Regions from separate parts of the Falsiroseomonas sp. CW058 genome, predicted to be linked through region 3. Evidence: predicted binding sites of a transcription regulator. Region 3 holds the regulator's gene; each other region holds the start of a gene.
The links. Region 3 encodes LexA, which represses DNA repair genes until DNA is damaged. Its sites were predicted from a motif close to TGTTCTANNTANGTTC; they were not measured.
Positions count from the first base shown of each region.

Region 1 (10,266 bases), on a different contig from region 3:
GCGCGGGCGACGAGCACAGAACGAAGCCGGCGCCCATTCCGTTCCCGGGGCGGGATGCGGGCCTGCCGCGGCTCCAGGTTGCTGACGCGCCTTCCCGCCGGCTGCTAGGCTGGGGCATGGCTGCCAACGACTCGGAATTCATCGGCCCTGCGCGAGAGCGGAACCGGGACTTCGCGCGCGGCTGGAACGGCACGCCGGGGACGCTGCCCCGGGGCGGGATCACCTGGCCCGAGGAGGTGAAGATCCGCAAGGGCACGGTGCTGATCCGGATCGGCCATTCGCGTGACGACCGGGGCAACCCCATCCCCGACTGGGTCAACCTCACCTCGCCCTGGTGGATGGAGAGCGGGACCTTCCTCGAAATCGCCGCGCGGGGGGAGGATGCGGGCACCGGCATCGAGCAGATGGTGCGGATGAAGCTGGCCCTGACGCCGGATTTCGGCGTGGCCGACACGCTGTTCTGGGTGATCACGCGCGACAGGCTGCGGGCGTGGAACGGGCGGGCGCGGCCGGTGATGGAGGACCCCGACCCGAAGGTGCGGGAGAAGCAGGGGCGGCCCATGGCCTGGCTAGGCGGCTACGAGGTCGCGCAGAACTTCATCCCCGGCCTGCGCGACTTCGCGAAGTGGTGCCCGACCCAGCTCGCGCTCGACGCCTTCGGCGTGCTGCCGAAGATGCCGATCGGCGCCTACGCCACCATCCGCAAGGGCGGGTTCGGGCTGGTGAAGTGGCCCTGGCCAGGGTGAGCCATGCCGGCGGGCACCCCGCCCGCCGCGATCAGGCCCGCCTGCACTTCCGCACCGGCTCCGCCGCCACCACAGCGCCGTCCCGCGCCAGGATCGGGGCGAGGAACCGCCCGGTATGGCTTTCCGCCACCGCGGCCACCTCCTCCGGCGTGCCGGCGGCGACGATCCGCCCGCCGCCCTCGCCGCCTTCGGGGCCGAGGTCGAGGATCCAGTCCGCGGTCTTGATGACCTCCAGGTTGTGCTCGATCACCACCACCGTGTTGCCCTGCGCCACCAGCGCGTGCAGCACCTCGAGCAGCTTGCGCACATCCTCGAAGTGCAGCCCCGTCGTCGGCTCGTCGAGGATGTAGAGCGTGCGGCCGGTGGCGCGGCGCGACAATTCCTTCGAAAGCTTGATGCGCTGCGCCTCGCCGCCGCTCAGCGTCGTCGCCTGCTGGCCGAGATGGATGTAGCCGAGGCCGACATCGCGCAGCACCACGAGCTTGTCGCGGATGGCGGGCACGGCGGAGAAGAACTCCACCCCCTCGTCCACCGTCATGTCGAGCACGTCGGCGATGGACTTGCCGCGGAACTTCACCTCCAGCGTCTCGCGGTTGTAGCGCTTGCCCTTGCAGGTGTCGCAGGTGACGTAGACGTCGGGCAGGAAGTGCATCTCGATCTTCAGCACGCCGTCGCCGCAGCAAGCCTCGCAGCGGCCGCCCTTGACGTTGAAGCTGAAGCGGCCAGGGGCGTAGCCGCGCGCGCGGCTGTCCGGCAATTCGCTGAACCAGTCGCGGATGGGCGCGAAAAGCCCGGTGTAGGTCGCGGGGTTGGAGCGCGGGGTGCGGCCGATCGGCGACTGGTCGATGTCGATGATCTTGTCGAGATGCTCCAGCCCCTCGATCCGCTCATGCGTGGCGGGCACCTGGCCGCTGCCCATCAGGCGGCGGGACGCGGCCTTGTAGAGCGTCTCGATCACCAGCGTGGACTTGCCGCCGCCCGACACGCCGGCGACGCAGCAGAAGGTGCCGAGCGGGATCTCCGCGCTGACGTCCTTGAGGTTGTTCCCCCGCGCGCCGACGACGCGCAGCAGGCGCTTCGGGTCCGGCGGCCGGCGCCGGTCCGGCATCGGGATGCGGCGCGCGCCCGACAGGTACTGGCCGGTGATGCTGTCCGGGTGCTGCTCCACCTCGGCCGGCGTGCCCTGGGCGATCACCCGGCCGCCGCCCTTGCCGGCGGCGGGACCGATGTCGATCAGGTGGTCGGCGCTGCGGATCGCATCCTCGTCATGCTCCACCACCAGCACGGTGTTGCCGATGTCGCGCAGGCGCCGCAGCGTGGCGAGCAGGCGTTCGTTGTCGCGCTGGTGCAGCCCGATCGAGGGCTCGTCCAGCACGTAGAGCACGCCGGTCAGCCCGCTGCCGATCTGCGAGGCGAGCCTGATGCGCTGCGATTCCCCGCCGGACAGCGTGGCGGAGGACCGGCCGAGCGAGAGGTAGTCGAGCCCCACATCCACCAGGAACTGCAGCCGCTCCTCGATCTCGCGCAGGATGCGGCGCGCGATCTCGGCGCGCTGGGGCGTCAGCGTCGCCATCACCCCCGCGAACCAGTCCCGCGCCTTGCGGATGGACAGGGCGTTGACCTCGCCGATGTGGCGCGAGGCGACCTTCACGGAGAGGGATTCGGGCTTCAGCCGATGGCCGAGGCAGGCCGGGCAGGGGCGGTCGGCCTGGTAGCGCGACAGGTCCTCCCGCACCCAGGGATTGTCCGTCTCGCGGTAGCGGCGTTCGAGGTTGGGGATCACGCCCTCGAAGGACTTCTTCACGTCGTAGGCGCGCAGCCCGTCCTTGTATTTCAGCGTCACCACCTCGGCGCCCGTGCCGTGCAGGACCACCTGGCGGAAGGGCTTCGGCAGCTCGGCCCAGGGGGTGGTCATCGCCACCTTGAAGTGCCGCGCCAGGCTTTCCAGCGTCTGGTCGTAATAGGGCGAGGAAGCGCCGGCCCAGGGCTGGACCGCGCCATCCTTCAGCGACTTGCCATCATCGGGTACGACAAGCATCGGGTCGAAGAAGCTCTGGCTGCCGAGCCCGTCGCAGGTCGGGCAGGCGCCCTGCGGGCTGTTGAAGCTGAACAGCCGCGGCTCGATCTCCTCGATGGTGAAGCCGGAGACAGGGCACGCGAATTTCTGGCTGAAGACCGTGCGTTCGCCGCCATCGGCGTTCTCGGCGTAGGCGACGCCCTCGGCAAGGCCGAGCGCCGTCTCGAGGCTGTCGGCGATGCGGGATTGCGAGCCGTCGCGCACCACGATGCGGTCCACCACCACCTCGATGTCGTGCTTCAGCTTCTTGCTGAGCTCCGGCGCCTCGCTGATCTGGTAGAGCGTGCCATCCACCTTCACGCGCTCGAATCCGCGGCGCTGGTATTCGGCGAACTCCTTCTTGAACTCGCCCTTCTTCCCCTTCGCCACGGGGGCGAGCAGCAGCAGGCGCGTGCCTTCCGGCATGGCCATGATGCGGTCCACCATCTGGCTGACCGTCTGCGCCTCGATCGGCAGGCCTGTGGCGGGGGAATAGGGCACGCCGACGCGCGCCCAGAGCAGGCGCATGTAGTCGTGGATCTCGGTCACCGTGCCGACGGTGGAGCGCGGGTTGTGGCTGGTGGTCTTCTGCTCGATGGAGATGGCCGGCGACAGGCCCTCGATGCTGTCCACGTCCGGCTTCTGCATGAGCTGCAGGAATTGCCGCGCATAGGCGCTGAGGCTCTCGACATAGCGGCGCTGGCCCTCGGCGTAGATGGTGTCGAAGGCGAGCGACGACTTGCCGCTGCCCGACAGGCCGGTGACCACCGTCAGCGTGTCGCGCGGGATGTCGAGGTCGACGTTCTTGAGGTTGTGTTCCCGCGCGCCGCGGATGCGGATCAAGCCGGTCATGGGTCACCGATGCCGATGCAGCGGCGCCGTGCCCGGCCGGACGGCCCGGAACGACGTTCGCATTGTGTTCTGGGGGGTTCTACACCATATAGATGGGGCGGAAAGGGGATTCGGCAGGGGTCCCCGGCGCGGCCGGCACGCATGGCTGGCCTGCTTCGAGCCGGGCGGGTACATTCCGCCCGACAGATCAAGGGATGCGGCGCCATGGCCGGTGTGAACAAGGTGATCCTCGTCGGCCGGCTCGGCCGCGACCCGGAAGTGCGGAATTTCCAGAATGGCGGCCGGGTGGTGAACCTGCGACTTGCGACCTCCGAACGCTACAAGGACCGCGAGGGCAACATGCAGGAGCGGACCGAGTGGCATTCGGTCGCGATCTTCAACGAGAAGCTGGGCGAGATCGCGGAGAAATACCTGCGGAAGGGGTCCGAGGTCTATCTCGAAGGCCAGCTCGAGACCCGGAAGTGGCAGGACCAGTCCGGCCAGGACCGCTACACGACGGAGATCGTGCTGCGCCAGTATCGCGGGGAGATCGCGCTGCTCGGCGGCCGCGGCACGGGTGGCGAGATGGGCGGCGACCCGGGCGAGGGCGGCGGGAGCAGCTATGGCGGCGGGGGCGGTGGACGTTCCGGCGGCGGGCGCCCGGGAAGCTGGGAACCACAGGGCAATGGCGGTGGCGGTGGCCGTTCTTCGGGCGGCGGCCGCGCGCCGGCCAAGGCGGACCTCGACGACGACATCCCGTTCTGAGGCGCCCGGAGGGCGGCATGCCGGCCGCGGCTGGCGCGTTTGTGCGCGGGGCCGCGCGCGCCTATATTGCAGCGCAGGGAAGGGGGAATGGCCGTGTCCGCGGTGCCGGGGCATGGCCCCCCGATCCCCGCCGACCGGGGCGGGGCCGTGCGTGGCCTCCCGGCGCCCCGCCTGAAGCGAACTGCCCGCCCCGGTCCGATGCCGGGGACGCGATGAGGACCACGAGTTGAGCGACACCGCCCCGCCTGGCGACCCGAACGGCGCCGCCCCGCCGCCCTCCGACATCGCGCCTGTCGCGCTCGAGGAGGAGATGCGGCGGTCCTATCTCGACTATGCCATGTCGGTGATCGTCAGCCGCGCCCTGCCCGATGCGCGGGACGGGCTGAAGCCGGTCCATCGCCGCATCCTGTTCGCGATGAACGAGAACGGCTTCACGCCGGACAAGCCGCACCGCAAGTCGGCCCGCGTGGTGGGCGACGTGATGGGTAAGTACCACCCGCACGGCGACTCGGCGATCTACGACGCCATGGTGCGGATGGCGCAGCCCTTCTCCATGCGTATCCCGCTGATCGACGGGCAGGGCAATTTCGGCAGCATGGACGGCGACCCCGCCGCGGCCATGCGCTACACGGAGGCGCGGCTGGCCCGCGCCGCGGGCGCGCTGCTGGAGGGAATCGACGAGGACACGGTCGACTTCTCCCCCAACTACGACGAATCGGCCGAGGAGCCGAAGGTCCTTCCCGCCGCCTTCCCGAACCTGCTGGTCAACGGCGCGGGCGGCATCGCGGTGGGCATGGCGACCAACATCCCCACCCACAACCCGGGCGAGGTGATCGACGCGACGCTGAAGCTGATCGCGGAACCGGACACCAGCCTCGAAGACCTGATGCGGATCATCCCCGGGCCGGACTTCCCGACCGGCGGCCTGATCCTCGGTCGCGCCGGCATCCGATCCGCCTTCGAGACAGGGCGCGGGTCCATCCCGTTGCGCGCGAAGGCCGCCATCGAGGAGATGCGCGGCGGGCGGTCGATGATCGTCGTGACGGAGATCCCCTACCAGGTGAACAAGGCGACGCTGATCGAGAAGATCGCGGAGCTGGTGCGCGCCAAGGCGATCGAGGGCATCTCCGACCTCCGCGACGAGAGCGACCGCGACGGGCTGCGCATCGCGATCGAGCTGAAGAAGGACGCGACGCCGGAAGTGGTGCTGAACCACCTCTACCGCTACACGCAGCTGCAGACCTCCTTCGGCGTGAACTTCGTCGCCCTCGACGAGGGGCGGCCGCGCACGATGGGCCTGCGCGACGCGCTGATGGCCTTCATCCGCTTCCGCGACGAGGTGATCCAGCGGCGTTCGCGCTTCCGGCTGGGCAAGGCGCGCGACCGCGGCCACCAGCTGATCGGGCTCGCCATCGCGGTGGCCAACATCGACGAGGTGATCGCGCTGATCCGCAGCTCGCCGGACGCCAATGCGGCCCGCGCGGGGCTGATGGCGCGGGACTGGCCGGCGGCCGATGTGGGCACGCTGCTCGCGCTGGTGGACGACCACCGGAACACCGTGTCGGCCGACGGCACCGTGCGCTTCACCGAGGAACAGGCGAACGGCATCCTCGCGCTCCGCCTCCAGCGCCTGACCGGGCTGGAGCGGGAGAAGATCAACGCCGAACTCGGCGAGGTCGGCGCCACCATCCGCGCCCTCCTCGAAATCCTCGGCTCCCCCATCCGCCGCAGGGAGGTGATGGTGGAGGAGCTGCTGGCGGTGCGCGCGCAGCTCGCCAGCCCGCGCATGACGGAGATCGTCGACGGCGTCGCCGACCAGGACGACGAGAGCCTGATCGAGCCGGGCACGATGATCGTGACGCTGACGCGCGACGGCTACGTCAAGCGCACCGGGCTCGACCTGTTCCGCGCGCAGCACCGCGGCGGGCGCGGCCGCACCGGCGCCGCCACGCGGGAGGACGACATCGTCGTCCGCAGCTTCGTCGCGCACACCCACCAGTGGGTGCTGTTCTTCACCAGCCGCGGCATGGCCTTCCGCGAGAAGATCTGGCAGCTGCCCGAAGGCGGCGCGACGGGCCGCGGGCGGTCGCTGCGCCAGGTGCTGCAGCTGCAGCAGGACGAGACGGTGACTGCGGTGCTGCCCCTGCCGCAGGACGAAAGCCTGTGGGAGAACCTGCACCTGGTCTTCGCGACCGCGCAGGGCAATGTCCGGCGCAACAAGCTGTCGGACTTCCGCAATGTCCGCGCCACCGGCCTCATCGCCATGAAGCTCGAGGAGGGCGACAGCCTCATCGGCGTCGCCACCTGCCGCGAGGGCGACGACATCCTTCTGGCCACCTGCAAGGGCCGCTGCATCCGCTTCCAGGCGGAGGAGGAGACGCTGCGCGTCTTCGCCGGACGCGCCTCGGACGGCGTGCGCGGCATCCGCCTGCAGCCGGGCGACACCGTCATCTCCCTCACCATCCTGCGCCATGTGCCGGCGACGGTGGAAGAACGCGCGGCCTACCTGAAGGCCGCCGCGCAGAAGCGGCGCCTGAGCGGCGAGGAGCCGGCCGAGGCCAACGGCGACGCGGCGGGGCAGCCGATCGAGGAGCTGGAGGAGGTGGGGGAGGTCGTGAGCCTCAGCCCCGAACGCTTCGCCGAGCTGGAGGAGGCGGAGGAGTTCCTGCTGGCCGTGACGGAGAAGGGCTTCGGCAAGCGCACCTCGGCCTACGAATACCGCCTGACCGGGCGGGGCGGGCAGGGGATCCGCGCCATCGGCTTCGATGACCGCGCGAAGTGGCGCACAGGGCGCGAAGTGGTGGCGACCTTCGCGATCCGCACGGGGGACGACATCCTGCTCGTCACCGATGGCGGCAAGCTGATCCGCACGCGGTCCGACCAGGTGCGGGTCACGGGCCGCACCGCGATGGGCGTGCGCTTGGCACGGCCGGATGGGGACGAGCGCGTCACCTCCTGCTTCCCGGTGATGGAGGAGGAGCCGGCGGCGAACGGCACGGCCGAGGCCGCCGGAGTGGGATCGACGGAGCCAGATGCGCATGCCTAGCCCGAAGACGGGGCTCTACCCCGGCACCTTCGACCCGGTGACCAACGGCCATCTGGACGTCATCGCGCGCGCGGCGCGGCTGGTGGACCGCCTGGTGGTCGGCGTGGCGATCAACGCCGGCAAGGGCCCGCTCTTCCCGCTCGAGGAACGGGTGGAGCTGGTGCGGGCCGAGACCGACCGCATCGCCGCCCGCACCGGCTGCGACGTGGTGGTGCGCCCCTTCACCGGCCTGCTGGTGGGTTTCGCGCGGGAGGTCGGCGCGCAGATGATCCTGCGCGGCCTGCGGGCCGTGACGGATTTCGACTACGAATTCCAGATGACCGGGATGAACCACCGCCTCGACCCCGAGATCGAGACCGTCTTCCTGATGGCGAGCGAGACGAACCAGTTCATCTCCTCGCGTTTCGTCAAGGAGATCGCGCAGCTCGGTGGCGACATCTCCTCCTTCGTGCCGCCGCTGACCCTCGACCGCACGCTTGCGCGCGTGCAGAGCCGCAAGGACGCCGCCGAATGACCGCACCGATCCCCCGCCGCGCGCTGGTCGCCGCCGGGCTCGCCCTTCCGCTTGCCGCCCGCGGCGCCCTGGCGCAGACGGATCCGGAGAACACGCTGCTGATGGAGCTGAAGGACGGTCGCGTCACCATCCAGCTCCTCCCCGACCTCGCGCCCCGCCATGTCGAGCGGATCAAGCTGCTGACGCGCCGCGGCTTCTACAACGGAACGCCCTTCCACCGCGTGATCGAGGGCTTCATGGCCCAGGGCGGCGACCCCACCGGCCGCGGCACCGGCGGGTCCGACCTGCCGGACCTGCCCGCCGAATTCACCCCGCCGGCCCGCGCGCGCTTCGTCCGCGGGGTCTGCGGGATGGCGCGGACCAGCAACCCGAACAGCGCCAACAGCCAGTTCTTCATCATGTTCGCGCCGGCGCCGAGCCTGGACGGCCAGTACACCATCTGGGGCCGCGTGGTCGCCGGCATGGAGGCGGTGGACAGGATCAAGCGCGGCAGCGGGCAGAACGGCATCGTGCAGGACCCCGACCGCCTGCGCCGCATGGTGGTGGCGGCCGACGCCTGACCCCCCATCGCTTGCGCTGCACGACCTTGCATGTGACACCGACCGAAAGCGATCCAGGATCCCCCCGATGAGCGACACGACGCCCGCCCCCGAGAACACGCTGCTGCTGGAACTGAAGGACGGCACGGTGACGATCGAGCTGCTGCCGGACCTGGCGCCGCAGCATGTGGAGCGCATCCGCACCCTCGCCGAGCGCGGCTTCTATGACGGCACGCCCTTCCACCGCGTGATCGAGGGCTTCATGGCCCAGGGCGGCGACCCGACCGGGACGGGCACCGGCGGGTCCGACCTGCCGGACCTGCCCGCCGAATTCACCCCGCCGGGGAAGGCGCGCTTCGTGCGTGGCACCTGCGGCATGGCGCGGACGAACAACCCGAACAGCGCCAACAGCCAGTTCTTCATCATGTTCGCGCCGGCGCCGAGCCTGGACGGCCAGTACACCATCTGGGGCCGCGTGGCCGCCGGCATGGAGGTGGTGGACAAGATCAAGCGCGGCCAGGGCCCGAACGGGATGGTGCGCGAGCCCGACCGCGTGAAGTCCCTCCGCCCCGGCACGGCCGCCCCGGCTTCTGGGGTTGACAGCACCCCGGCCGCCGACGCCTAACCGCGCCGTCCGGGTGCCGCATGGCGCCCGGATCGCGGGAGCCCGTAGCTCAGCCGGTAGAGCACGTGACTTTTAATCATGGGGTCGTGGGTTCGAGTCCCACCGGGCTCACCATCAATATCCGCCCCTGCGCGGTCGCACGGGGCCGTCCGGCGCCGGCCGCGGCATGGGCGCGGCGCAGGCCGAGGAGAATTCCATGTCCGACGACCTGACCGGCGTCTTCGACAAGATCTACCGCGACAACCACTGGAAGAATCGCGAAAGCCGCAGCGGCGGCGGCTCGACCCTGCACTACACGGTCAACCTGCGCCACCAGCTGCCCTTCTTCGCGCGCCGCTTCGGCATCAAGACCTTCTTCGATGCGCCCTGCGGCGACCTGAACTGGATGCGGAAGGTCGAGTTCAAGCCAGGGATCAGCTACATCGGCGGCGACGTGTCGAGCGAGGTCATCGCGCGGCTGGAGGAGGAGAAGCCGATCCCGGACGGGCGGTACCTCCATTTCGACATCACCCGCGATCCGTTCCCCGACGCCGATGTGTGGTTCTGCCGGGACTGCTGGTTCCACCTGCCCCTGGCGGACATCCTGAAGGCGCTGGAGAATTTCTGCCGGTCCGGCGTGCGGTACCTGTTCACCACGACGCACCTGAACATCAGCGGGTTTCGCAACAAGGACATGGCAGCGGGCGGGTTCCGCCTGATCGACCTGTTCTCGGAACCCTTCATGTTCCCGCCCCAGGTCGCGTTCCGCATCGCCGACTACATCTTCCCCTTCCCCCCGCGTGAGATGTGCGTCTGGACGCGCGAGGAGATCGCGGCGCTGCTGCCGGATCTGCGCCGCAAGATCGCCGGCGCCTGACCGCCGGCGCGCCGGGCGCTACGCCGCCGGCACGTAGAGCGTCACCCGGCTGCCGCGGCCGGGTGCGCTGTCGGCGCGTATGGCGCCGCCCGCCGCCCGGACGAAGGCCGCCGCCATCGCCACGCCCAGCCCGGTGCCCTGGCCTTCCGGCTTGGTGGTGAAGAAGGCTTCCCCGAAGCGGCGCAGCGTCGCGGCGTCCATGCCGATCCCGTCATCCTCCACCATCACGCGCAGATAGGCGGCGGCCGGAAGCGAGAGCGAGGCCGCCTGGTCCGCAGGCAGGGCGAC
Region 1 is NZ_JBNXUO010000003.1:195,511-205,776, reverse strand. Features, by position in the region: gene ACK8OX_RS04370 (hypothetical protein) at 117-746, shown strand; gene uvrA (excinuclease ABC subunit UvrA) at 778-3,654, opposite strand; gene ssb (single-stranded DNA-binding protein) at 3,859-4,398, shown strand; gene gyrA (DNA gyrase subunit A) at 4,709-7,444, shown strand; gene coaD (pantetheine-phosphate adenylyltransferase) at 7,437-7,958, shown strand; gene ACK8OX_RS04345 (peptidylprolyl isomerase) at 8,060-8,518, shown strand; gene ACK8OX_RS04340 (peptidylprolyl isomerase) at 8,586-9,122, shown strand; tRNA gene ACK8OX_RS04335 (tRNA-Lys) at 9,161-9,236, shown strand; gene ACK8OX_RS04330 (class I SAM-dependent methyltransferase) at 9,319-9,978, shown strand; gene ACK8OX_RS04325 (ATP-binding protein) at 9,997-10,266, opposite strand, start outside.
Region 1: uvrA (excinuclease ABC subunit UvrA) is a predicted target of LexA. The motif match lies at 3,709-3,724, and genes of this name have one in related genera.

Region 2 (10,266 bases), on a different contig from region 3:
CGGCCAGGGCGGGATGTCGGTGATCGACTGGGACAACTGGGCGCTCGCGCCGCTCGGCTCCGGCTGGCGGTTCCACACGACGGAGGACGAGGTGCCGGCGCCGGACCTGGCGCGGCTGCACGCCGCGCGTCCGCTGCCGCCGGGCGTCATGCCGCGCGACATCCTGCTGATGGCGGCGCTCTGGGGCCACCACAAGGCGCTGCGCGACGGCAAGCACGAACTCGCCGCGCGCTGGCTGGAGAAGATCCTGCGCTTCGGCTGACGGCCGGCGCGGCGCTACAGCAGTTCGAGCTGGCGCGGCTCCGCCACCGGCGGGCGGAACTGCGTGCAGTCCAGCCGGCCGCCCATGCCGCCGCGGCCGTCGAGCCCGTAGCGCCGCAGCGCCAGCCGGAACCGCTGTCCGATCAGCTCGGCATAGGGGCCGGTGCCGGTCTGCCGCGCGCCGAAGCGGGTGTCGTAGAGCTGGCCTGCCCGCGTCTCCCGCACCAGGGCGAGGACGCGCTGCGCGCGTTCGGGGTGGTGGCGGTGCAGCCATTCCTCGAAGATGCGGCGCAGCTCCAGCGGCAGGCGCAGCAGGACATAGCCCGCCTTCGTCGCGCCCGCCCGCGCCGAGGCTTCGAGGATGCGCTCCACCTCCATGTCGTTGATGCCCGGGATCACCGGCGCCACCAGCACGCCCGTCGGGATGCCGGCGCGCGCCAGTTCCGTCACCGCCGCGAGGCGCTTGAGCGGCGTGGCAGCGCGCGGCTCCATCGCCCGCGCCAGCTTCATGTCGAGCGTGGTGACGGACAGGCAGACATGCACCAGGTTGCGCTCCGCCAGGCGCTTCAGGATGTCGAGGTCGCGCAGCACCCCCGCACCCTTGGTCACGATCGTCACCGGATGGCCGAAGCGTTCCAGCACCTCCAGCACGCGGCGCGTGATGCCGAGCGTGCGCTCCACCGGCTGGTAGGGGTCGGTGTTGGCGCCGAGCGCCACGGGCTTCGCCTCGTAGCCCGGCTTCGAAAGCTCCTTCTCCAGCAGCTCCGGCAGGTTCGGCTTGAACATCAGCCGCGTCTCGAAATCGAGGCCGGGCGACAGGCCGACATAGGCATGGGCTGGGCGCGCATAGCAGTAGATGCAACCGTGCTCGCAGCCGCGATACGGGTTGATGGACCGGTCGAAGCCGATGTCGGGGCTGTCGTTCCAGGACAGGGCCGACCGCGCCTTCTCTGCCGTCAGCTCGGTCGGCAGGGGCGGCAATTCGCCGAATTCGGCCGCCAGCGTGCCCCAGCCATCGTCCCAGGCCTCGGTGCGGGTGGACTCGTAGCGGACCGCCGGGTTGCTGACGGCGCCCCGGCCCTTGCGGGCCAGGGAGGGCATGGCGGAAGCTCCTCCGTCGGGCATGGTCCCTCCTGCGGTTTCCCGGTTTGTTCCATGCCACAGTGGTCACCCCACCACCGGACGTCAAGAACAAAATGCGAATAGAGCCGCCCGTGATCGACGGGCTGACGGTCGTCATCCCCGCGCTGGACGCGGCCGCCGACCTGGGCGGAACGCTCGCCGCGCTGCGCGGCGCGGCGGAGGTTCTGGTGGTGGATGGCGGCAGCACGGATGGGACACCGGGGCTCGCCGCCCGCGCCGGGGCGCGCGTCCTCGCGGCGCCGCGCGGGCGGGGCGGGCAGCTGGCCGCCGGCATCGCCGCCGCGCGCGGCCCCTGGCTGCTGCTGCTCCATGCCGACACGCGGCCGGCGCCGGGGTGGGAGGAGGCGGTGCGGCGCGTGATGGCGGACCCCGCCGGCGCCGGCCGCGCCTGGCATTTCCGCTTCGCGCTGGACGACCCCGCCCCGGCGGCGCGGCGGCTGGAACGCGCCGTCGCCTGGCGGTCGCGCGTGCTCGGCCTGCCCTATGGCGACCAGGGGCTGCTGGTCCGGCGCGACCTGCTCGACGCCGTGGGCGGGATGCGCCCGCTGCCGCTGATGGAGGATGTGGACCTGGTCCGCCGGCTGGGCCGCGTCCGGCTGGGCGCGCTGCCGGTCGCCGCGGTGACCAGTGCCGCGCGCTGGCGGCGGGACGGCTACCTGCGCCGGTCCGCGCGCAACCTCGCCTGCCTCGGGCTCTGGTTCGCGGGCGTCCCGCCGCGCATCATCCTGCGGCTCTATGCCGGGAAGCGGGGATGAGGGGCGACAGGGTGATCGTCTTCGCGCGCGCGCCGCGCCTCGGCGCGGTGAAGCGGCGGCTGGCGCGCGGCATCGGCGCGATGGCGGCGCTGCGCTTCTACCGCCGGCAGCTTGCCGCGACGCTGCGGGAGGCGGCGCGGGACGGCCGCTGGCGCGCCGTGCTGGCGGCGACGCCGGACCGCGCCCGCGCGCGCTGGCCGCGGCGGCTGCCGGTGCTGCCGCAGGGGGGGGGCGACCTCGGGGCGCGCATGGCCCGCGCGCTCGGCCGGCATCGCCGCGCGGTGCTGGTGGGCAGCGACATCCCCGGCCTCTCGCGCGGGGACATCGCGGCGGCGTTCCGCGCGCTCGGCCGCGCCGACGCCGTCTTCGGCCCGGCCGAGGATGGCGGCTACTGGCTGGTCGGCCTCGGCCCGCGCCGGCCCGCGCATCCCTTCCGCGCGGTGCGCTGGTCGAGCGAGCATGCGCTCGGCGACACGCTCGCCAATTTCCAGGGCCGGCGGGTGGCGCTGCTGCGCACCCTGCGGGACGTGGACACCGCCGCCGACCTGCATGCGATCGGGGACATGCGATGACGGGACCGGACTGGAGCCAGACCAGCGCCGACTACGCGCGCCACCGCCAGGGCTTCCCCCCGCGCTTCTACGACCTGATCGCGCGGGAAGGCGTCTTCGCGCCCGGGATGCGGGTGCTCGACCTCGGCACCGGCACCGGCACGGTGGCGCGCGGGCTGGCGGCGCGGGGGGCGGAGGTGCTGGGCCTCGACCCCGCCCGGGGGCAGATCGAGGCGGCGCGCCGCCTGGCGGAAGCGGAAGGCCTGTCCGCCCGCGTCCGCTTCGAGGAGGGGCTGGCCGAGCGCACCGGCCAACCCGACGCCGCCTTCGACCTGGTGGTGGCGGCGCAGTGCTGGCACTGGTTCGACCGCGCCCTGGCGGCGGCCGAGGCACGGCGCGTGCTGCGCCCCGGCGGGGTCCTGCTGATCTGCCACCATGACTGGCTGCCGCTGCCGGGCAGCGTGGCCCATGCCACCGAGTTCCTGATCGAGGCGCACAACCCGCGCTGGCGCATGGGCCGCGGCACCGGCTTCTACCCGGCCTGGGCGACGGACATGGCGGTCGCGGGCTTCAGCGGCCTCGGCTTCGGCGGCTTCGACCATGACGCGGCCTATTCCCGCACCGACTGGCGCGGGCGCATCCGCGCCTCGGCCGGCGTGGGCGGCGCGCTCGACCCCGGGGCCGTCGGGCGGTTCGACGCGGAACTGGCCGCGATGCTCGATGCGCGCTTCCCGGCGGAGCCGCTGGTGGTGCCGCACCGGGTCTTCGCGATCTGGGCGCGGCGCGGGGAGGGCGGCGCTTAACGCCGCGGCAATGCGGCGCGCGCAGGCTGGTCGCGGAGGCGCCCCATGCCCGACAGCGGCCCCGAAGCCGATCCCGTCCTCGCCGCCCGCCGTTCCATCGCGCGGCACATCGAGGACCTGCACCGCGCGCATCTTGCGCTGGCCGCCGATGCGCGGGCGCTGAAGGCGCTGACCGCGGAGGGCAACGCGCAGGCGGAGGTGGAGCTGGCGGCGGAGCTGCTGGAATCCTATGCCACCGCCACCGGCGCCTTCATGGAGAACATGCGCGGCCGCTTCGAAGCGCGCTTGCCCCTGATCCGCCGCAGCGAGCCCCGCGGGCCGGAGGGCGCGGAGGCGCATGGCCGCTTCTGGTACGCCTTCTCCCGCCTCTGCGTCGCGCTGAAGGCGGCGGAGCGGCGCGCGGGCTAGAGCGTGGTCGCCGCAGGCTGGAACGGCCGGAGGCGTGAATCACGCGGCAAAACAAAAGCCTGGCCCATGATCCGCGCTTCGATCAGCGCGGATCATGGGCTAGGAATAGCCCCGCGCCTCGGGCGCGCTCTCGTCGCGGCGCGCTTCCTCCTGCGCGGCCTGATCCACCTTCTGCATCTTCCCCTCGCTGCGCTGGCCGCCGGCGGCACCGGCCTCGGCGGGCATGCGGGCCTCGGCGGATGCCGCCTCGTCGCCCTCGGCAGGCTCGAAGTCGAAGCCGCCGTCCCTGGATTGCCAGGACTGCACCGTCAGCACGCGGGCGCCGCCCCGGCTTTCATGCGGGCCGTGCACCACGCCCGCGGCGTGGGTGAGGAAGGCACCGGGGGGCAGCGCCTTGCCGGCCTCCACCAGGTCTCCGTCGAGGACGTAATGCATCTCCGACCCCGCGCGGTGGCGATGGGCGGGGATGCGGCCGCCGGGGGGGATGTGGACGATCGAGGTCACCACGCCGCGGCCCTGATCCTCGTTCAGCAGCTGGATGCGGAAGGCGCCGCCGGTGGCGCCCGGGATCTCGAAGGGGGTGGCCGGGATCCCGTCCGCGGCCAGGGCCAGTTTCTGCGCGTCCATGCTCGCCTCGTCCTGTGTCCCGGCGCGAACGCGGGCGGGCGCAAGGGGGTTGCTGACGCGGCGCGGCCGGTCCGCTATGCCGCCGCCATGCCGGATTTCCGCATGGAGCAGGCGCATGGCGGCCGCGTCGCCGGGCTGGACGAGGCCGGGCGCGGGCCGCTCGCCGGACCGGTGCTCGCCGCCGCCGTGGTCTTCGCCGCCCCGCCGCCGCCCGCGCTGGCGGCGCTGCTCGACGATTCCAAGAAGCTCTCGGCCGCGCGGCGGGATGCGGCCTTCGCGGCGCTGGTCGCGGCGCGCGGGCAGGGGCTGCTGGATTTCGGCATCGCCGCGGCCAGCGCGGCGGAGATCGGGCAGCTGAACATCCTGCGCGCCACGCAACTGGCGATGGCGCGCGCGCTGGCGCGTCTGGGCGCGGTGCCGGCGCTGGCCCTGGTGGACGGCAACCAGGCACCGCCGCTGCCCTGCCCGGTACGCTGCGTGGTGGGCGGCGACGGGGCCAGCCTGTCGATCGCCGCGGCGTCGATCCTGGCGAAGGTCACGCGGGACCGGGCGATGGCGCGCATCGACCGGCGCTGGCCGGGCTACGGCTTCGCGGGCCACCAGGGCTACCCCACCGCGGCCCACCGGGCGGCGCTGGCGCGGCTCGGTCCCTGTCCGCATCACCGGCGGGGTTTCGGGCCGGTGGACCGCGCGCTGCCTGCGTTCAGTTGACGCCGCGACTCGCCGCGCCGCATCTTGGCCCCCGATTCGCGGAAAGGCGCAGCTGGCGGAACGATGGGGACGGGGCTCGACCTGCCGCTCGACGAGGTGCTGGTCGGCGACTGCATCGAGACGCTGCGGCGCCTGCCGCCGGCATCCGTGCACGCCGTCTTCGCCGACCCGCCGTACAACCTGCAGCTGAAGGGCGAGCTGCGGCGGCCCGACGATTCCCTCGTCGACGGCGTGGACGATGCGTGGGACCGCTTCGACGACCTCGCCGCCTACGACGCCTTCACCCGGGAATGGCTGGCCGAATGCCGGCGCGTGCTGCGCAAGGACGGCACGATCTGGGTCATCGGCAGCTACCACAACGTCTTCCGCCTCGGCACCGCGATCCAGGATCTCGGCTTCTGGATCCTGAACGACGTCATCTGGCGCAAGGCGAACCCGATGCCGAACTTCCGCGGCCGCCGCTTCACCAACGCGCATGAGACGATGATCTGGGCGGCGCGCGGCCCGGAATCCCGCTACCGCTTCAACTACGCCGCCATGAAGGCGATGAACGACGACGTGCAGATGCGGAGCGACTGGTATTTCCCGCTCTGCACGGGCGGTGAACGCCTGCGGGGCGAGGACGGCGCGAAGCTGCACCCGACGCAGAAGCCGGAAGCCCTGCTGCACCGCGTCATCCTGTCCTGCACCCAGCCGGGGGAGGTGGTGCTGGACCCCTTCCTCGGCACCGGCACCACCGCCGCAGTCGCCAAGCGGCTCGGCCGGCGCTTCATCGGGATCGAGCGCGATGCGGGCTACGCCGCCGCCGCGCGCCGCAGGCTCGACATGGTGGAGCCGCTGCCGGAAGGCGCGGCGCTGTCCCTGCCGTCGAAGCGCGAGCAGCCGCGCATCGCCTTCGGCGTGCTGGTGGAACGCGGGCTGGTGCCGCCCGGCGCCACGCTGACCGACCGGCACCGCCGCTGGAAGGCCACCGTCGGCGCCGACGGCACGCTGCGCTGCGGCGCCGCCACGGGGTCCATCCACAAGGTCGGCGCGGAATTGCAGGCGGCGCCGTCCTGCAACGGCTGGACCTTCTGGTTCCTGGAGACGCGGGACGGGCGGCTGCGGCTGATCGACGAGCTGCGCCAGGAGATCGCGGCGCAGGGCGGCTGAGCGGCCGGGACCCGCGGCGGGCGGCGGAGCTTCCGCCGCCCCTGCGGGACGCGCGCCCTACCCCGCCCTGAGCGGCAGCGTCCCGCCGCGCGCGCGCAGCTCCGCCAGCGTCGCGTCGAAGGCGGCCAGGCGTTCGGGGCCCGACGGATGCGTCTCGAACAGGCGCTGCCCCTCGCCCCGGCGGGACGCGCGGGCCATGGTGACGACGAAGTGGCGCGCCAGCGCCGGGTCGTAGCCCGCGCGGTGCAGGACCAGCAGGCCGAGCCGGTCGGCCTCCCTCTCCTGCGCCTGGCTGAAGGCGAGCCGGCCGATGCGCGCGCCGGTGCCGGCGGCGTTCTCGATCATCCGCCGGTTCTCCGCCGCCCCCGTGCGCGCGCCGGAGGCGGCGGCGGCGGCCACCGCCACGGCGGCCAGCAGCCCGCCAACGGCGGCGCCGGCCGAGGTGTCGTCGCGCGCCGATTCGACGTGGTTGGCGGCATGGTGCGCCAGTTCATGCGCCATGACGAAGGCCACCTCGTCATCCGACCTTGCGTATTCGAGGATCCCCCGGTTGATCGCCACCCGCCCGTCCAGCCCCGCGCTCGCGTTGAGCTGGCGGGAGCGGGAAGCGGCGACGTACCAGTCGCAGGCCCCCACGCCGAGATCGCGGCACAGCTCCCAGGCCGGCGGTTCCAGCCGGCGGGAGATGCGGCGCAGCGTGGCCGTGACCTCCCCCTCGGCAAGCTGGCGGCGCAGCGGGGGCGGGGCGTCGCCGATCTCGGCGCGGGCATGGGCGATGGTGTCGCCGGCCACCACCGGCACCGGCGTCGCTGTGCCCCGGCAGCCGCAGAGCGCGAGTGCGCCGAGGCTGAGGCAGAGGAAGCGACGTGTCGTCATGCGGGGCAGCCCTGCGGTGGAGCCGCCAGGATGCTGCGTCTCGTCACGAAGGTGAATCGGGTTCCGCTCTCAGGCCGCCAGCGCGGCCAGCCGGCGCATCGCGGTCGGCAGGGCGGCCAGGGCCGCGTCGCGCTCCATCCAGCCCATGCCCTGCGGTGCCGGGCCGGCGGCCCGGGCGGTCAGCAGGCGCATCCGCAGCTCGAAATGGGTGAAGCCGTGCCGCGCCTCCCCGGGAAGGGCCTGCCAGCCGAGGCCGGGCAGCGGGGCATGGGGCAAGGCCTCGGCCGCCTCCCACCCCTCGTCCCGCCAGGGCGTGCCGGGGATCTCCAGCATCCCGCCGAGCAGGCCGCTGTCGGGGCGGCGGCCCAGCAGCCAGCGGCCTTCCCCGTCCACCGCCAGGAAATGCACGCCGAAGCGGATGGGGCGCGCCTTCTTCGGGGCCTTGCGGGGCAGGTCCTCCTGCATTCCCTGCCGCCGCGCCGCGCAGCCCTCCCGCCAGGGACACAGGGCACAGGCCGGGCGCTTCGGCGTGCAGATGGTGGCGCCGAGGTCGAACAGCGCCTGCGCGAAGTCGCCCGGGCGGGCGCGGGCGGCGTCCTGCTCCATCCAACCCTGCGCCAGCGCATCCAGCCGCCGCTTCGCGCCGGGCAGCGGCGCCGCCTCCGCATGGATGCGCGCCGTCACGCGTTCCACATTGCCGTCGGTCGGCACCACCGGGCGGCCGAAGGCGATGGCGGCGACGGCCGCGGCGGTGTAGGGGCCGATGCCCGGCACCTCCCGCAGCGTCTCGGCCGTGTCGGGGAAGCGGCCGCGCGCGGCCAGCGCCCTGGCCCCCGCATGCAGGTTGCGCGCCCGGGCGTAGTAGCCGAGCCCCGCCCATTCCTCCGCCACCTCCTCCCAGGGCGCATCGGCCAGCGCCCGCAGGTCCGGGAAGCGGGCGAGGAAGCGCGCGTATCGCGGCCCCACCGCCGCAACGGTCGTCTGCTGGAGCATGACCTCGGACAGCCAGACGCGGTAAGGGTCCGGCGTGGCGGATGCGCCGCGCCACGGAAGGTCCCGGCGGTGGCGGTCGTACCAGGCGAGCAGGTCGGCGGCGGGGGGAGGGGTCATCGCAGTGGCGAAGGATGGGGAACGCAGGCGGTTCCCGACAGCCCCCGTGCCGCTCGGCAACCTGCTGCCGTCGCTGACGCGGCCTGCCTTCCGCCGGCGCAACCCGGCGGGCGCGCAGCTGATGGCGGACTGGCCGCAGGTGATCGGGCCGGCGCTCGGCGCCGTCACCTCCCCCGTCCGGCTGTCCGCGGGTACGCTGGTGCTGGCCTGCGCGGGGCCGGTGGCGATGGAACTGCAGCACCTGGCACCGGAGCTGATCTCCCGCATCAACGGCCATCTCGGCCGGGTGGCGGTGGAGCGGCTGAAATTCGTCCAGTCCACGCCCCCCGGCGCGCCCCGCGCCCGGCCGCAGGCCCCGCCCGCGCCGGTTCCCGCACCCGTGCAGGACCGCATCGCCGCCCTGCCGGAGGGCGAATTGCGGGACGCCCTGGAAAAGCTGGCCCGCGGCGTCTATCGGAGGGGCTGACGCCGGGGGCTGGTCCGCCCCACCGGCCCATCCGGAGGCCACCTGCCGATGCCCGACCGCCGTTCGTTCCTCGCCCTCGCCGCCGCGGCGCCCGCCGGGCTGCTGCCGGGTGCCGCCCGCGCCCAGGCCCCCGCCGAGGACCCCCGCATGGCCGAGCGCGTGGTCGGCCGGGCCGAGGCGCCGGTGCAGGTGATCGAGTATTTCTCGCTGACCTGCGGCCATTGCGCCGCCTTCCACCGCGACACCTGGCCGCGCGTGAAGCGCGACCTGGTGGAGACCGGCCGGATGCGGATGGTCCTGCGCGACTTCCCGCTGGACCAGCTGGCGCTGCTGGCCGCGGCCGTGGCGCGCAGCCTGCCGGCGGAACGCTACGAGCCCTTCATCTCCACGCTGTTCGCCACCCAGGACCGCTGGGCCTTCGCGCGCAACGCCAACCCGCAGGAGGAGCTGTTCCGCCTGGCCGCCCTGGCGGGGATGGACCGCGCGACCTTCGATGCGACCATCGCCGACGCCACGCTGCAGCGCGCCATCCTAGAACGGCGGGTGCAGGGCCAGCAGCAGCACAACGTGAACTCCACCCCCACCTTCGTCTTCGGCAGCCGCAGCGTGCCCGGCAACCTGCCCTTCGACCGCTTCGCCGCCCTGGTGGCCGAGACGCGCTGAGGGATGGAGGCGGTCCCCCCCGCGCCGCCCGAGGACGCCGCCCCGCCGGAGGAGACCGGCCGGACCGAGGCGCAGGCCGCCGCCGCGCGGACCGCGAAGCTCACCCGGCTGCGCATCGCCGGCTTCAAGTCCTTCGCCGAGCCGACGCTGGTCGAGGTCCTGCCGGGCCTCACCGGCATCGTCGGCCCGAATGGCTGCGGCAAGTCCAACGTGGTCGAGGCGCTGCGCTGGGCGATGGGGGAGAGCAATGCGCGGACGATGCGCGGCGGCGAGATGGAGGATGTCATCTTCGCCGGCACCGCGACCCGCCCGGGCCGCAACCTGGCCGAGGTGACGCTGGTGCTGGAGGAGGCCGCCGGCCTCGCCCCCCCGCCCAACGCCGATGCGCCGGAGCTCGAGATCATCCGCCGCATCGCGCGCGGCGAGGGCAGTTCCTTCCGCGTCAACGGCCGTGAACTGCGGGCGCGCGACGTGCAGACGATGTTCGCCGATATCGGCTCCGGCGCGCGGTCCTCGGCGATGGTCAGCCAGGGGCGCGTCGCGGCGCTGATCCAGGCACGGCCCGAGGACCGCCGCGCCGTGCTGGAGGAGGCCGCCGGCATCGCGGGCCTGCGCGCCCGCCGGCACGAAGCCGAGCTGAAGCTGCGCCAGGCCGAGAACAACCTGGCCCGCGCCGAGGACCTGATCGGCCAGATGGAGGAGGGCCGGCAGGGCCTGCAGCGCCAGGCCCGCCAGGCCGC
Region 2 is NZ_JBNXUO010000034.1:37,861-48,126, forward strand. Features, by position in the region: gene ACK8OX_RS21215 (phosphotransferase family protein) at 1-262, shown strand, start outside; gene ACK8OX_RS21220 (PA0069 family radical SAM protein) at 277-1,362, opposite strand; gene ACK8OX_RS21225 (TIGR04283 family arsenosugar biosynthesis glycosyltransferase) at 1,476-2,159, shown strand; gene ACK8OX_RS21230 (TIGR04282 family arsenosugar biosynthesis glycosyltransferase) at 2,156-2,731, shown strand; gene ACK8OX_RS21235 (class I SAM-dependent methyltransferase) at 2,728-3,513, shown strand; gene ACK8OX_RS21240 (hypothetical protein) at 3,559-3,921, shown strand; gene ACK8OX_RS21245 (cupin domain-containing protein) at 4,021-4,548, opposite strand; gene ACK8OX_RS21250 (ribonuclease HII) at 4,636-5,259, shown strand; gene ACK8OX_RS21255 (site-specific DNA-methyltransferase) at 5,323-6,411, shown strand; gene ACK8OX_RS21260 (M48 family metallopeptidase) at 6,469-7,287, opposite strand; gene ACK8OX_RS21265 (A/G-specific adenine glycosylase) at 7,357-8,397, opposite strand; gene ACK8OX_RS21270 (DUF721 domain-containing protein) at 8,402-8,863, shown strand; gene ACK8OX_RS21275 (DsbA family protein) at 8,912-9,526, shown strand; partial or broken gene ACK8OX_RS21280 (AAA family ATPase) at 9,635-10,266, shown strand, end outside.
Region 2: ACK8OX_RS21225 (TIGR04283 family arsenosugar biosynthesis glycosyltransferase) is a predicted target of LexA. The motif match lies at 1,451-1,466, and genes of this name have one in related genera.

Region 3 (10,266 bases):
GGCGGTGGCGGCGATCGGCGGGCTGGCGGCGGGCGGGTTCTACATGCTGCTGACCGGGTCGCAGGTGCCGATGCAGCGCTGCTTCGGCATGGCGGTGCTGGTGACCCTGGCGATCCTTTCCGGGCGCCGGCCGCTGTCGCTGCGCGCGCTCGCGCTCGCCGCCGCCGCGGTGATGCTGGCGGCACCGGCCGAGCTGCTCGGGCCGTCCTTCCAGATGTCCTTCGCCGCGGTGCTGGCGCTGGTCGCGGGGCATGAGGCGCTGGCACCGGCGCTGGCGCGGCTCCGCACCCTACCCGGGCCGTGGCGCCGGCCGGCGCTGCTGGTGGCTGGGCTGGTCGTGACCTCGGCGCTGGCGGGAGCGGCGACGGCGCCTTTCGGGCTGCACCATTTCGGCCGGTTGCAGCTCTACGGGATCGCGGCCAATGCGGTGGCGGTGCCGCTGACCTCGCTCTGGGTGATGCCGGCCGGGATGGTCGCGCTGGTGGCCATGCCCGTGGGGCTGGAGGCCTGGCCGCTCTGGCTGATGGGACAGGGGGTGGAGGGCATCCTGTGGGTGGCGCGCCTGGTCGCGGCTTGGCCGGGCGCCGCGCCGGCGCTGGCGCCGCTGCCGGGATGGAGCCTGGCGCTGGCCGCCTTCGGGTTCTGCTGGCTGTGCCTGTGGCAGGGGACCCTGCGCTGGCCGGGTGTGCCCATGGTCGTGGCGGGGCTGGCCGCGGGGCTCGCCTCGCCGCCGCCGGACCTGCTGGTCTCGCCGGACTCGCGCCTGGTGGCGCTGCGCACGCCAGAGGGCGTCTTCCTCCATCGCCTGCCCGGCGCTACCGCCTTCACGCGGGATGCGCTGCTGCGCCGGATGGGCGTGGCCGCCGCGCAGCCGCTGCCGGAGGAGGGCGAGGTCGCGGGCGGCGCCATTGCCTGTTCGGCCGCCGCCTGCCGGTTCCGCCCGCGTCCGGGCGCGGCGGAAGCGGTGCTGCTGCGCACGCCGCCCCCGCCCCGTGGCGCCCGACGTGGCCCCGGCCCTGACGCCGCGGCGCTGGCCGAGGCCTGCGGCCGCGCGGCGCTGATCGTGGCGACCGAGCCCATCCGTCCACGCTGCGCTGCCAGCGCCGCCATCGACCGCTTCACCACTTGGCGGGATGGGCCCCAGGCAGCCTGGCTCGGGCCCGCAGGGGCCGTGCTGGTCGCGGGACGGGCGATGCGCGGGGACCGGCCCTGGGTGCCGGCGCCGCCGCTGCCCGGCCGGGCGGAGCCGCTGCCCCTCGCCCCGCGGGACGGTGAAGCGCCAGATCAATAGCCCGGGATAACGGAACGAGGTCGGTAACCCTTCCTTATCCGTTCATGTCGTCTGCTGTGGGCGGACACATGCTGCGGAGAACCCCGATGAGCTTCGCCCTTCTCGACCCCGTGCTGCACCTGGCCTGGCTTGGCACGGGCCTGGCGCTCGGTGTCGGCGGGATGGTGCTGCGCCAGCGTGTGCTGGCCTGGCGCGAGGCGCGGCAATACGAGTGGGACCCGTACTGAGCGGGGTACCCGCCCCCCTCCGCGAAGACGGGGGCGGTCGCGTCCCCTCGCGTCAGTATTTCCTGAGCAGGCCGATGAGGCGGCCCTGCACCCGCACGCGGTCAGGGCCGAAGATCCGGGTTTCATAGGTCCGGTTGGCGGGTTCGAGCGCGACGGAATTGCCGCGGCGCCGCAGGCGCTTGAGGGTCACCTCCTGGTCGTCCACCAGCGCCACCACGATGGCGCCGTTCTCCGCCGTGTCGCCGCGCCGGATGATGACCGTGTCGCCATCGAGGATGCCGGCCTCCATCATCGAATCGCCCGCGACCTCGAGGGCGTAGTGCTCCCCACCGCCGAGCAGCGCGGCCGGCACCTCCACGCTGCTGCCGGAATCGCGCAGCGCCTCGATCGGCAGGCCCGCAGCGATGCGGCCATAGAGCGGAAGGTGGACCGCCGCCGCCTCATTGGCGGGCTTGGGCACGCCGGACAGGTTGGGCGCGAAATTGCCGCGGATGACATTCGGCGAGAAGGCGGGGGGCGCGACAGCCTGCGAGGCCGCGGCCATCGCGGGGATGGGCGCGTTCGCCGCAGCGCGGGGGGCGACGTTCTCCGGCAGGCGCAGCACTTCCAGGGCGCGGGCGCGGTGGGCGCGGCGCTTCAGGAAGCCGCGTTCCTCGAGCGCGGTGATCAGGCGATGGATGCCCGACTTGGACTTCAGGTTCAGCGCCTCCTTCATCTCCTCGAAGGAGGGGGAGAAGCCGGTCGCCCGCAGGTGCCGGTCGATGAACATCAGCAACTCGTGCTGCTTGCGGGTCAGCATGGCCTCTCCTCCCCGGCTTGCGCGGGCGCCGCATGGCGGGCGGCGAACAAACGGGCAACCGGTCGGGATGTTCTAGGTAGGTTCTCCGCGTCGCGTCAAATCTTTTCCACAACGGCCGGGCGCTGGCGGCGGCGATGCGCGCCACGGGACGGCGCCGCAAGGGGCTCCGGCCAGCGGGTTCCGGCCGAAAAGCGCAACGTTTCCAGTCCCCTGCCGGTTGTGCGCCGATCATGGTGGCCGGGGAGGCGCCGGCCGCCCTGATGGGACGCCCATCCTCCCCGCGCGTCAGATGCCGAGCCGCCCGAGCGGAATCGCCTCCACCTCCGCCCCTTCCGGCAGGGGCGGCGCGTGCGGCGGGCGAAGCACCAGGGCATCGGCGCGGGCCAGCGTCTTCAGCATGGAGCTGTCCTGCAGGGGGAAGGGGGTCGCCACCGCACGGCCGTCGCGGTCCGTGCCGAGGCTGCTGCGGAGATGGTCGAATCGGCCGTCATTGGCCGGCAGGGGCGCGCCGGCCCGGACCAGCACCGTCTCCGGCGGCGCGGCGGGAAGGCCCGACAGCACGGCGATGGCCGGCAGCAGGAACTGCACCGCGCAGACCAGCGCCGAGACGGGGTTGCCCGGCAGGCCCAGCACCGGCGTCCGGCCCAGCCGCCCCCAGATCAGCGGCTTGCCCGGCCGCATCGCGATCTTCCAGAAGTCGAGCGCGAAGCCCTCCGGCCCCAGCGCCTTCTGGACCAGGTCGTGCTCGCCGACGCTCGCCCCCCCGGTGGTGACCAGCATGTCGCAGCCCTGTGCCGCGGCCGCGGCGGCGGCGATGGCGTCGCGGTCATCGGGCGCGATCGGCAGCACCAGGGGCTCTGCGCCGGCCGAGCGGACCAGCGCCGCGAGGGCGTGCGCGTTGGAACTGACGATGCCGCCCGGCGGGATCGCGTCGCCGGGCAGGGCGATCTCGTCGCCGGTGGCGAGAAGGCCGATTCGCGGCCGGCGGCGCACCGCAAGCCAGGGGTGGTTCGCCGCCGCGGCAAGGCCGATGTCACGCGCCGTCAGGCGCCGGCCGGCGGGCAGCAGCGTCTCGCCCTCGGCGAAGTCGAGGCCGCGGCGGCGGATCCAGCGCCCGGCGGCGACGGTCTCCCGCACCGTCACGCGGCCACCGGCCTCCTCGGCATCCTCCTGCAGAAGGATGGCGTCGGCGCCGGGTGGGACGAAGCCGCCCGTGAAGATCCGCACCGCCTCGCCCGGCCCGACCGCGCCCGCGAAGGGATGCCCCGCCGGCGCCGTGCCGATCACCGCGAGGGTGGCGCCGGCCGCCCCGTCTGCCGCGCGGACCGCATAGCCATCCATGGCCGAGACATCGGCCGGCGGCTGCGTCAGCCGCGCCGCGACGGGGTGGGCGAGGACGCGGTTCCACCCCTCGGCCAGGGACACCGTCTCGGCCGCGGTGGGCGAGAGGGCGGCGAGGATGCGGCCGCGGGCTTCCTCCAGCGACAGCATCACTCGGCCTCGTAGATGCCGGATTTCCCACCGGATTTATGCGCGAGCCGCACCGCCTCGATCCGCATGCCGCGATCGGCGGCCTTGCACATGTCGTAGATGGTCAAGGCGGCGACGGTCACGGCGGTCAACGCCTCCATCTCCACCCCGGTCTGGCCGGTGAGCTTCACCGTCGCCTCGATCTCCACCGCGTCGGGCGGCGCGGGGGTGAGGTCCACCGTCACCTTGCTGATCAGCAGCGGGTGGCAGAGCGGGATGAGGTCGGAGGTGCGCTTCGCCGCCATGATGCCGGCCACCCGCGCGATGCCGAGCACGTCGCCCTTGCCGACCGCGCCGGCCTGGATCAGCCGCAGCGTCTCCGGCGCCATGACGATGCGGCCGCGCGCGACGGCGATGCGGGAGGTCCCGGCCTTGCCGGAGACATCGACCATGGCGGCGCGGCCATGCTCGTCGAAATGGGTGAGGGGCGAGGTCATGGCGGCATCCTAGCCCGCCCTGGCGCCGGGGGGAGAGGGTGGGCCGCCCCCGGCCGGCGCGGGGCGCGCGCGGTCAGTCGGGGATCGCGCGGATCAGCTCGGCCGCGGCGGTGGCGACGTCGGGCTGGCGCAGCAGGCTTTCGCCCACCAGCAGGCAGCGCGTGCCGGCGCGGCACATGCGCCGCACGTCGTCCGGCGTCCGGATGCCGCTTTCCCCCACCGGGATGCGGTCGGCCGGGATCAGCGGAACCAATTCCTCCGACGTCGCAAGATCGGTGTGCAAGGTCTTGAGGTTGCGGTTGTTCACGCCGATCAGCCGCGTCTCCAACCCCAGCGCGCGATCCAGCTCGCGGCGGTCATGCACCTCCGCCAGCACCGACATGTCGAGCGAGCGGGCGATGTCCTCCAGCTCCTGCGCCTGGTCGTCGGACAGGGCGGCCAGGATCAGCAGGATGCAGTCGGCGCCCATCGCCCGGGCTTCGAAGACCTGCCACGGATGGACCATGAAGTCCTTCCGCAGCACCGGCAGGTCGCAGGCGGTACGCGCCAGGATCAGGTCCTCCGCCGAGCCCTGGAAATAGGGCCCGTCGGTCAGCACCGATAGACAGGCCGCCCCGCCCGCTTGGTAGGCGCGGGCCAGCGCCGCGGGGTCGAAGGGGTCGCGGATCAGCCCGCCGGAGGGGGAGGCGCGCTTGATCTCCGCGATCAGCCCGACGCGGCCTTCCGCGACGGCATCGCAGAGCGCGCCGGTGAAGTCCCGCGGGGGCGAGGCGTCGCGCGCGCGGCGCTCCATCTCGCCGATGGTGGCGGTCGCGCTGCGCTCCCGCACTTCCTCGTATTTATCGGCGAGGATGCGGGCGAGCGTGTCGGGGGTGACGGTGGCGGGGGCGTTCATGCGGGGCGCTCGGGGGAAGGCGGTTCAGCTTGGGGAGGCGAGGCGGTGGCACGCAGGCGGTCCAGCACGCGAAGGGCCGCGCCGTCGTCGATGGCGCGGGCGGCCATGGCGGCGCCCGCGCGCATGTCGTCGGTCCGGCCCGCCACCACAAGGGCGGCGGCGGCGTTCAGCAGGACGCAATCGCGGTAGGCGCCGCGGGTTCCCTCCAGCAGGGCCAGCAGGGCGGCGGCATTCTCGGCAGGGTCGCCGCCCTTCAGCGCCTCGGCCGGCGCGCGGGGCAGGCCGGCATCCTCGGGCACCACCTCGAAGTCCCGCAGCGCACCGTCCTTCAGCTCCACCACGCGGGTCGGGCCGGCAAGGGTGAACTCGTCTAGGCCCATGCCATGCACCAGCCAGGCGCGTTCGGTGCCGAGCCGCCCTAGCGTCTCGGCCATCGGGCGCAGCCATTCGGGGGCGAAGGCGCCGGTCATCTGGCGCCGGACCCGGGCGGGGTTCGCCAGCGGGCCGAGCAGGTTGAAGATGGTGCGGGTGCCGAGCTCCATCCGCGGGCCGGCCGCGTGGCGCAGCGCGGCGTGGTGGCGGGGCGCCATCAGGAAGCACATCCCCGCCTCCGCCAGCACCCGCGGCAGCGCTTCGATCGGCGTGTCCATCACCGGGATGCCGAGCGCGGAGAGCGCATCCGCCGCGCCGGAGCGGGAGGAGAGCGCGCGGTTGCCGTGCTTCGCCACCTTCACCCCGCAGCCCGCCACGACGAAGGCGGTCGCGGTCGAGATGTTGAGCGTGCCCGCCGCGTCGCCGCCGGTGCCGACGATGTCGATGGCGTCGGGCGGCGCCTCCACCGCGACCATGCGCGCGCGCATGGCGCGGACGGCGCCGGTCATCTCCGCCACCGTCTCGCCGCGCACGCGCATGGCCATCAGCAGCCCGGCGATCTGGGCGGGCGTCGCCTCGCCGGCCATGATCATCCCGAAGGCGGTCTCCGCCTCGCTCTCGGCCAGGCGCTCGCCGGCGGCGAGGCGCGCAAGGATGGACTTCATGTCAGGCCGCGACGCCCCGCTGCTGCGCACGCGCGGGGTCGAGGTTGCGCCCCGGCGTCACCCCGGCCAGGGCCAGGAAGTTGCGCAGCAGGTCGTGCCCGTGCTCGGAGGCGATGCTTTCCGGGTGGAACTGCACACCCCAGACCGGCAGGTCGCGATGCGCGAGGCCCATCACCAGGCCATCGCCGGTGCGGGCGGTGGGCACGAGGCTGTCGGGCAGCCCCTCCACCACCAGGGAATGGTAGCGCGTTGCGCGGAAGGGGTTGGGCAGGCCGGCAAAGACATCGGTGCCGCCGTGGCTGATCTCCCACACCTTGCCATGCACCGGGTCCGGCGCGCGGACCACCTTCGCGCCGAAGGCCTGGCCGATCGCCTGGTGGCCGAGGCAGACGCCGAGCAGCGGGATGCGCCGCGCGGCGGCCGCGCCGATCAGCGGCAGGCAGATCCCGGCCTCGTTCGGCGTGCAGGGACCGGGGGAGAGGACGATCGCTTCCGGCTGCAGGGCCAGGGCGTCCTCCACCGACAGGCTGTCATTCCGGCGAACCTCCATCACTGCTCCAAGGTCGCCCAGGAAGTGATAGAGATTCCAGGTGAAGCTGTCGTAGTTGTCGATCAGCAGGATCATGCGGCGGGACTCTCCCCCCGGAACGCGCCGGAATCAAGCCGGGCGGGACCCCGCCGGTGCCGGTCGGGGTTCCGCGGCTGCGGGCCGGCGCCTAGCCTGGGCGCAAAGCGATCGGGAGGAGAGCCCATGCGACGCCTGTTCCTCGCCCTGGCCGCGCTGGCCCTGGCCGTGCCGGCCGCGGTGGCCGCGGACCTGCCGGACCGGCCGGTGCGGATCATCGTTCCCTTCGTGCCGGGCGGCACCAGCGACATCGTGGCGCGGGTGCTGGCGGAAGCGGCCTCGCCGCACCTGCCGCGGGGCGCGGTCGTGGAGAACCGCAGCGGCGCGGGCGGGAACATCGGCGCGGCGGAGGTGGCGCGCGCGGCGGCGGACGGGACGACGCTGCTGCAATGCGCCTTCGGTCCCTGCGGCGCCAACCCCGCGCTCTATGCCAGCCCCGGCTACGACCTGCTGCGCGACTTCGCGCCGGTGATCCTGACCGGGGCGGTGCGCAACGTCATGGCGGTGCGGCGCGACCTGCCGGCGCGGACGGTCGAGGAGTTCGTCGCCCTGGCCCGCGCGCGGCCGGGCAGCGTCACCTTCGGGTCGTCGGGCGTCGGCGCGTCCAACCATCTCGGCCCGGAACTGCTGCGGGCGGTGACGGGAATCGAGATGACGCATGTGCCCTATCGGGGCTCGGGCCCCGCGATCACGGACCTGATCGCGGGGCGGATCGACGTGTTCTTCGACAACCTGCCCTCCATCCTGCCGCATCTGCGCGCGGGGTCGGTGCGGGCGCTGGCGGCGGTCAGCGCCGCGCGCCTGCCGGAACTGCCCGATGTGGCGACCTTCGCCGAGCAGGGCGTGCAGGGCATGGCCATCGACAGCTGGTTCGGCTTCCTCGCGCCGGCGCGCACGCCGCAGCCTGCCATCGCCGCACTGAACGCCGCCTTCGCCCGCGCGCTGGCCGAACCCGCGGTGCGGGCGCGGCTGGCGGAGCTGGCGGTCGCGCCGCTCGGCGGGACGCCGGAGGAGATGGGGGCGCATGTCCGCGCCGAGGTCGCGCGCTGGGCCGATGTGGTCCGCCGCCAGGGGATCAGGGCCGAATGAGGGAATCGCGCATCACCTGCATCCGCACGCTGCGCGTGCCGGAGCGGGGCAACCTGCTGTGGGTGGAGATCGAGACGGCGGAGGGGCTGACCGGCCTCGGGGAGAGCTTCCGCGGCGCGGCGGCGGTGGAGGGGCAGGTCCATGAGCTCATCGCGCCCTACCTGCTGGGGAAGGACGCGCGGGAGATCGAGAGGCACCACCGCTTCCTGACCACCCCCTATGTCGGCTTCGGGTCGTCGGGGGCGGAGATGCGGGCGGCCTCCGCGGTCGACATCGCGCTGTGGGACCTGATGGGCCAGCGGCTGGGCGTGCCGGTGCATGAGGCGCTCGGCGGGCTCTCCCGCGATCGCATCCGCGCCTACAACACCTGCGCGGGCTACGACTACAACAGCGCGCGGGACAGGCGCGACGTGCGGGCGGGGGAAGCCGCCGCAGGGCCATACGACGACCAGGTGGCCTTCATGCAGCGCCCGGACGAGTTGGCGCATTCGCTGCTCGAGGAAGGGTTCACCGCCATGAAGATCTGGCCCTTCGACGTGCATGCGCCGGCCTCCGGCGGGCAGGTCATCAACCTCGATGACCTGAAGCGGGGGATGGAGCCGTTCGAGCGCATCCGCGCCGCGGTCGGCGACCGGATGGAGGTGATGGCGGAGCTGCATTCGCTGTGGTCGCTGCCCGCCGCCGTGCGCATCTGCCGGGCGCTGGCCGATATCCGCCCCTTCTGGGTGGAGGACCCGATCGGCAAGATGGACGACGCGGCGAGCCTGGCTGAGCTGCGCCGCCTCGCGCCCGGCGTGCCTCTCTGCGCAAGCGAAACCTTGGGCGGCAAGGTGGCGTTCCGGGACCTCCTGGTGGCGGGCGCCACCGATGTCGTCATGGTGGACCTGACCTGGTGCGGTGGACTGACCGAGGCGCGGAAGATCGCGGCGCTGGCGGAAGCCTGGGCGCGCCCGGTCGCGCCGCACGACTGCACGGGCCCGGTGACCCTGGTGGCGAGCCTGCATTTCGCGCTGCACGCGGCGACGGCGATCTTCCAGGAGGTGGTGCGGGCGACGCTGGCGACCTGGTACCGGGACCTGGTGACGGCGCTGCCGGTGGTGGAGCGCGGCTACTGCCTGCCGATGTCAGGCCCGGGCCTGGGGACGGCGCTGTCGGCGGGGATGCGCCAGCGCGCGGCGGTGCGGGAGAGCCGGGCCTAGAGGCGCCCCGTTCCGCCGCGGCGTCGCAGCGGATCGACCTGGACCGGCTGCTGGGCGGGACGGCGCCGGACCGGCTGACCCTGGCCGCGGTGGCCTATCTGCTGCTGCCGGCGCTGCTGTTCAACGGCGGGTTCCTTGCGCCCGCCTTCGCCATCGGCGCCACGGCGGCCGGCCTGCTGGCCTTCCTGCTCTCGCCCGGATGGCGGGGGGGATGGGGGCTGCCGCGGCGCACCACGCTGGCCTGCCTCGCCGGGGGGGTGGCCTGGGCCTTCGGGGCCACGGGCACGCACCACCTGCTGCATGCGGCGGTGGACTGGCAGATCCGCGACGTCGTGCTGTTCGACCTGGCGCGGGGCGGCTGGCCGGTGGCCTATTCGATCGGCGACCTCACCTGGCTGCTGCGCGCGCCGCTCGGCTACTACCTGCCCGCCGCGATGCTCGGGCCCGCGCTGGCCGAGGCGGGGCTGTTCGCCTGGACGGCGGCAGGGCTGGCGGTGGTCCTGCTGCTGCTGGCGGCGCTCGCGCGCGACATCGCGCCGGGGCGGCGGCACGCGGTGGCCGTAGTGGTGCTGGTCTTCGCCGCCTTCGGCGGGATGGACCTGCTGCCGAACATCTGGCTCGACACCACGCAGGGCGGCGGCCTGCTGACCTATTGGGGGCGGGGCGGGGAGTGGTGGGCGCGGCACTTCCAGTATTCCGGCCATGTCACGCTGCTGCTCTGGGCGCCGAACCATGCGCTGCCGGCATGGATCCCGGCGCTGCTGCTGCTGCGCCATGCACGGCAGCCGGCCTTCGCGGGCGCGGCGGCGCTGCCGCTGGCGACGGCGGCGGGCTGGGGGCCGCTCTCCGCGATCGGGGCGGCGGCCCTGGTCGGGGTCGCGGTGCTGGCGGCGGGGCGGGCCGGGCTGTGGGCGGCGCTGCGCGGGCCGGCGAACTGGCTCGCGCTCGGCCTTGCCGCGCCGGCGGCGCTGTTCCTCACGGCCGGGTCGTCGGCCATCCCGCATGGCACGCTGGTGGCCGTCCATGGCTGGGGGGCGGCGCCGGTGACGCTGCTGTTCCTGGCGGTCGAGGTGCTGGCGGTCGCGCTGCCGGTGCTCTGGCTGCTCCGGTCGCGGCTGGTCGCGGCCTCGGTCCTGC
Region 3 is NZ_JBNXUO010000009.1:60,324-70,589, forward strand. Features, by position in the region: gene ACK8OX_RS09610 (ComEC/Rec2 family competence protein) at 1-1,291, shown strand, start outside; gene ACK8OX_RS09615 (hypothetical protein) at 1,378-1,518, shown strand; gene lexA (transcriptional repressor LexA) at 1,571-2,317, opposite strand; gene ACK8OX_RS09625 (molybdopterin molybdotransferase MoeA) at 2,603-3,808, opposite strand; gene moaC (cyclic pyranopterin monophosphate synthase MoaC) at 3,808-4,284, opposite strand; gene trpC (indole-3-glycerol phosphate synthase TrpC) at 4,358-5,179, opposite strand; gene trpD (anthranilate phosphoribosyltransferase) at 5,176-6,216, opposite strand; gene ACK8OX_RS09645 (anthranilate synthase component II) at 6,218-6,841, opposite strand; gene ACK8OX_RS09650 (Bug family tripartite tricarboxylate transporter substrate binding protein) at 6,968-7,930, shown strand; gene ACK8OX_RS09655 (mandelate racemase/muconate lactonizing enzyme family protein) at 7,927-9,129, shown strand; gene ACK8OX_RS09660 (hypothetical protein) at 9,219-10,266, shown strand, end outside.